2 regions of the Paenibacillus sp. FSL R5-0636 genome follow, and region 2 is predicted to be linked to the other one. Evidence: predicted binding sites of a transcription regulator. Region 2 holds the regulator's gene; the other holds the start of a gene.
What was found. Region 2 encodes NrdR, which represses ribonucleotide reductase genes. Its sites were predicted from a motif close to AACACNATATATNGTGTT; they were not measured.

Region 1: the regulator NrdR is predicted to act here: its motif matches at 1,397-1,414, upstream of MKX34_RS10995 (adenosylcobalamin-dependent ribonucleoside-diphosphate reductase).

Annotation. Positions count from the first base shown of each region.
Region 1 covers NZ_CP150232.1:2,492,317-2,495,511, reverse strand. The annotation lists gene MKX34_RS10995 (adenosylcobalamin-dependent ribonucleoside-diphosphate reductase) at 1-1,242, opposite strand, end outside; gene MKX34_RS10990 (SNF2-related protein) at 1,629-3,195, shown strand, end outside.
Region 2 covers NZ_CP150232.1:2,183,629-2,186,823, forward strand. The annotation lists gene coaE (dephospho-CoA kinase) at 1-395, shown strand, start outside; gene MKX34_RS09455 (lytic transglycosylase domain-containing protein) at 392-955, shown strand; gene MKX34_RS09460 (alpha/beta-type small acid-soluble spore protein) at 1,040-1,258, opposite strand; gene nrdR (transcriptional regulator NrdR) at 1,422-1,898, shown strand; tRNA gene MKX34_RS09470 (tRNA-Ala) at 2,150-2,225, shown strand; tRNA gene MKX34_RS09475 (tRNA-Lys) at 2,236-2,308, shown strand; gene MKX34_RS09480 (MarR family transcriptional regulator) at 2,600-3,058, opposite strand.

The sequences.
Region 1 (3,195 bases), 310 kb from region 2:
ATGATAAGGTGTTTTATCAATTACATTGTCCAGAAAACGGACCGAATAACGTGTTGTAGTCGCAAGATCTTCCCAATCTACATCATGATTTTTCTCATCGTAGAACTTGGACAGGTTCACCGCAGACAGATTGCAGACTCCCCAGCCTGGCAGGCCTTGCTCTCCACACGGATTCGTACAAATAATCGGGTTGAAATACCAGCTGTTAGACATCTGGTTATAGTATTCCATGAATACGACGCCCGGCTCAGCGGATTTCCATGCTGATTCAATGATCGTATGCCACACGTCACGCGCTTTTACGGTGCGATAATGGATAACGTTTTTGCCGGCAGCTTTCCACTTGTCGAGATCGCCATCCCACATTTCGTTATATTCAGGATCGGTTGTATCCGGGAATACGAGATCCCAGTCCAGATCTTCTTTTACAGCCTTCATAAAACCATTGCTCACACATACCGAAAGGTTAGCATTAGTGACTTGGCCCATCGTTTGCTTCACGGTAATGAAGTCCTCAACATCGGGATGCCAGTCATTAATCATTAGCATGAGCGCACCACGACGACTGCCGCCTTGCTCAATAAGCCCCGTAGTATAACTAAACAAACCGCCCCAAGATACGGAACCACTGGATGAACCATTAACCCCTCTAACAATCGCACGACGAGGACGCAATGAAGACAGGTTAATGCCCACACCGCCACCACGGGCCATAATCTCCGTCATTTCAGACAATGTCTGCATGATGCCGCCACGGCTGTCTTTTGGAGAGGGAATCACATAACAGTTGAACAATGTTAATTCTTCACTAGCACCTGCACCAGCCGCAATACGTCCACCCGGTACAAGCTTCCAATCATCCAGGATTGAACGGAATTTGCCTGCCCATTCCGCTTGAAGCTCAGGTGTCTTCTCTACAGAAGCCATCGCTGTGGATAGACGGTCCCACATTTCCTCAGGAGTTTTTTCTATATTAAGGGTCAACTTTTCAACATCCGATTTCACAAGCTCGCCACTACGTGTCTTTACAGTTACGATTCGACCACTACGCTCCACAATTTCTCCGACTTCCTTAGTTGGAAACTTCGGATCATCTTTGGTCAGCACCAATACAACATCGCCTACTTTAGCATTGTTGCTGTCTGCATCCTTCCAAGCATAACGATCCAAAAATATTTTTTCACTTAGCCCTTCAAGGCGTTGCTTACGTTCCACTTTACTCAATAAAAAAACCTCCCGCATGTGTAGTAGATATTAGTTTCCGGTCCAAGGTATGGGCCCACAACAAAAACTCCCTTACCATCCTCCACTGCTTAACAGGTGTATGTAGGAAGCTCATCTTGTCAATAACAAATACCAGCTAAGCACTCTATAAAAAATACATTTTCAAGCTTTTGTCACAATATATTGTGTGCGTCAGCTTTTAAACTATACCACATATTGTATCGAAGGTCTTATTCGAAAATAGAGTCAAGTTGCCGAATTATCGCAAACGTTGCTGCTTTTTCTCGCTCTTGCTCTCTTTTTTAAAGGCTATCGTGAAAAATAAGAGGTTATGAATTCTCTCGTTTACGAGCATACTACTCTTACGAATGGTGATATAAATCCGAGCTTGAGGAGGCTGCATTATGACGCAATTATTCCGTAATTCTCTACCCCAGCAAGGGGGAACACCCGCGCCGATACTGCCTGTTCCTCTTTCTTTTGACCGGAATTGGTTGCAAGATCTGGAGCTCAAACTGGAAAAGGGCGGCCCATGGGGAGACTACCGTTTATCTAAGCTTGCCGTACAAGGAGAGGAAACAGGTCTAGTAACGAGCTTCGATGAGCTGCAATGTATGAAGCATTTATCCGGCTTGTCCCCTCTTCCCCATCAGCTGGATACAGCGCATAAGGTTCTGTTCGAAATGTCAGGCCGCGCGATTCTTGCAGATGAGGTTGGACTGGGCAAGACCATTGAAGCAGGACTGGTGCTCAAAGAATATCTCGTACGCGGTCTTGTCTCCAAAGTGCTTATTCTCGTACCTGCTTCTCTAGTATTGCAATGGGTTCGTGAGCTGAATGCGAAATTCGGCATCACTGCTGTCGCTCAGAAAAAAGCCTATTCTTGGGGTAACGCCATAGTCGTCGCATCGATGGATACCGCCAAACGCGATCCGCATAAGGAAATCCTGCTGGAAAATGAATACGATATGTTGATCATTGATGAAGCTCACAAGCTGAAGAATAAAAAATCGACCAATTATCTATTTGTACAGCAATTACGCAAAAAATATTGCCTGCTGCTCACCGCGACTCCCGTTCAGAATGATCTGGGCGAACTCTTTAATCTGATCACTATACTGAAGCCGGGGCAACTTGGAAATCAGGGCGATTTTTCCTCGAATTTCGTGGTTGATAAACGCCAGCCCAAGAATGAAGGTCAACTGCGGGACGAGCTTTCGAAGGTCATGATCCGCAATCGCCGTGGTGAAGGTCCAGTTAATTTCACGAAACGAAAAGTCCGTAATATTCCCTTAGTTCTCTCCCAAGAAGAGAAAGATTTGTATAACAGTGTTACTTCCTTTGTCAAAGACCAGTATCAGGAATCCGGCGGCAATCTTAGCAGCATGCTTTCTCTGGTAACCCTTCAACGTGAGGTGTGCAGCAGCCGGGATGCCGTCTTTATCACTTTAGTTAATTTGATCAAAAAGCTGCCTACGGATTCACCAAAAAGAGACCGGATGATGGAGCTACTACAAACCCTCCGTACTGTTAAAACAAACACTAAAGCTGAAACAACCTTAGCACTCATTCAAGAAATGAATGAAAAGGTCATCGTCTTCACGGAATATCGCGCAACTCAAGAATATTTACTGCAGTATTTCCGTGAACATGGGCTGATGTGTGTCTCTTATTCCGGCGGGATGAACCGTGGTAAAAAAGATTGGATGATGGATCTTTTCCGCGGCCGGGCTCAAGTTATGATTGCTACGGAAGCCGGTGGTGAAGGGATAAACCTGCAATTTTGCCACCATATGATCAACTTTGATCTGCCTTGGAATCCCATGCGCGTGGAGCAGCGTATCGGCCGTGTCCACCGGTTAGGGCAAGAAAATGACGTAGTGATCTACAACTTGTCTACGCAAGGCACGATTGAAGAACATATCCTGCATCTGCTGCATGAGAAAATCAATATGTTTGAAATGGTGATTG
Region 2 (3,195 bases):
TAGGTGAAATCGTCTTTCAAGATCCGGTGGCCCTGCAAACCTTGAACAATTTGACGCATCCTGCCATCCGGCAGGAGATCAAAGACCGTATGTACAGCATGGAGCAGGAAGAGCCGAAGCGGCTTATTATTGTGGATATTCCGCTTCTTTTTGAATCAGGGCTTGAGACCCTGTTCCATGAGATTGTAGTAGTCTACGTTCCCCGTGAAATGCAAATTGCTCGATTAATGGAACGTAATAGGCTCTCTTTAGAAGAAGCAGAAGCGCGATTGAATGCACAGATGGATATTGAACAGAAACGTAATAAAGCGGACTACATCATCGACAACAGTGGCGATCTTGCGTACACTGAGCAACAGGTTGCTGTTTTTTGGGACAGGCTGGGTTTATCATGAAATGGTTACGTAAAAAAAGAGTACTGCTTCTGCTATTTGTTGGTTTTACGGCAATATTGTTTCTGAGTACAAACTGGATGTCGTGGTTTTATCCCATCCATTTTAAAGACGAGATTCGCAAGCACAGCATCACTTATGAGATAGACCCGTTTCTTGTAACCGCGATTATTCGTGTAGAAACGAACTTTAAAACTGGACGAGAATCCAAAAAAGGCGCACTAGGGCTGATGCAGCTTATGCCGGATACCGCGAAGTGGGCGCTGGAAAAGGCCAAGCTTCCAAACGTATCTATGGAAGAACTCAAGCATGAGCCTTCGGCTAATATTGAACTGGGTACATGGTATCTTTCAACTTTATCCCGTCAGTTCGAAGGCAAACGTACAGCAATTATCGCAGCTTATAATGCTGGGCCGGGAAAAGTTCAACGCTGGTTGGACGAAGGGATCTGGGATGGGACAGATGCAACCATTAAAGATATTCCCATTGGTGAAACCAGGCATTATGTACAGCGCGTTAATTATTACTATGATCAGTACACGGACATTTACAAAGAATTTTAATTTCTGCCGCGTTATGTATAAAAAGAAGTATTAAACGACTTGTAGGTCGTTTAATACTTCTTCAAAAAGCTTATGTTGGTCAGGTTATTTGTATTGACCTGCCAGTTGTTGTTCTGCCAGGGTTACAAGACGTTTAGTGATGTAACCACCGATCGAACCATTTTCATAAGAAGTTTTATTGCCTTGGTAACCATCTGGGGAAAGCGTGATTCCTAGTTCTTGGGCAACTTCGTATTTAAGTTGTTCCAAGGCACCGCGGGAATTTGGAGCTACAAGGTTATTGGAGTTGTTGCTTTGGCTCATTGCTGTTCACCTCCTCTGTTGGTAACTGTATTATGTGCCGGACTTGCCATTATCATTACAAGAAAAAAACGGTGATTTCTGGAAATAATAAAAAAGCCGTTCAAAAGCCGGATTTATAACGTTCCGGGACCAAACCATTATGTATTAGGAAGTGATGAAGCTTATGAAATGCCCTTACTGTGATCACACAAATACTAAAGTGCTGGACTCGCGACCAGCGAATGAAAATAAGTCAATCCGTCGTAGGCGTGAATGTGAGCGTTGCAGCAAACGTTTCACTACTTTTGAAATGATTGAAGAGACGCCACTGATTGTAATTAAAAAAGACGGCAGCCGTGAGGAATTCAGTCGTGATAAAATACTCCGCGGTCTCATCCGTGCTTGTGAGAAACGGCCGGTTTCTGTGGAACGTCTAGAAAAGATCGTGTCCGAGGTTGAGAAATCTTTGCGCGGCATCGCCGTGGCTGAAGTGGAAAGCCAACAGATTGGTGAATTCGTAATGGAGCAGCTCTACCCAGTAGATGAAGTGGCTTACGTTCGTTTTGCGTCCGTATATCGCCAGTTCAAGGATATTAACATGTTCATGAAGGAACTCAAGGGGCTGCTGTCCAAGAGTACGGGAGAATTAGAGGGATTATAGGGTTTTGCCCAGTTAGGGCGTTACAGCCAGTCCTAGGGTCTGCTAGGAGTGCTTCTACTGGTTTGTTTCCTCTAAGTTCTCAGCGGGGAATTTGAGTGGAAAAATGAATTTTAAAAAAAGTGTTGACATAGAGGGCGATTTTTTATATTATATAGAAGTCGCCTACGACGCTTGAGTTTATCGGAACAACTCAATTACGACCAAACTAAAATTAAAAAATGTGTGGTTACATACATCTGAAATTTCAGTTTGGGGCCATAGCTCAGCTGGGAGAGCGCATCGCTGGCAGCGATGAGGTCAGGGGTTCGATCCCCCTTGGCTCCACCAAACATCATATGGACTCTTAGCTCAGTTGGTAGAGCAGTAGACTCTTAATCTATTTGTCCAGGGTTCGAGCCCCTGAGAGTCCATCTTAAAGAAACGGCAGAAATGCCGTTTTTTTGTTGTTTGGGGAGTGAGTGACTTTTTATTTGGTTTTGATCGTGGTATAGTTTGGGTAGATAAAAGCGGCTTCGGAAGTTTAGTCAGGAAATAGACCGCATTCCTTTGCGAGAGGGCGGTCTATTTCTTTTTGAGGTAGTTGAGCAATGCAATAATGAACATGCCGAAGATGAATATCAGTGACAATTGTTGGCTCTAATTAAAGACAATCCATATCTAAAGAAACAGCAAGATGCTGTTTCTTTTTTTGTTCCCATTTATTAATTATCATTAAATCCATTAAACTCCTGAAGCATTTCGATAAATGTCTCAAGCTGTTGATTATCCCATTGGGCTATGCGCTCATAAAATATGAACTCCTTATCCTGTAACGCGTCAAAGGTTTTTTGCCGTCCAAGATCAGTGAGAGTAAGAAGTATAGCTCGACGATCGTTAGGGGAGTCTTCCCTTTTGATATAACCCAAATTCTCGAGTTGCTTGATGAGACGGCTGACTGAACTACGATCCATAGCCGTAGATTCTGCCAATACAGAGGCACTTGTTGGACCATAGGAGTACAGCCAACGAACTATATGGAAAGCAGCAGGTTGTACAGATGAATCGAAAGCGGCAGCAGTTCTGACATTTAGGGCATGCGAAGCGCTAATAAGGGCACTAATTTGTCCACCTAGCTTCAGTTCTAATTGTCCTCTCGACGTGTCTTTACGTTCAGTATTCATTGTTTTAACCACCTAACCTTGTATTTTAAAGTCATCAAACATCTATGTAGTTGACATATATCAATCATCGTCATATAGTTGATATATATCAATTATATGTTTTGGACAATACGCTGTCAAAATGAAATTGGCCCTTA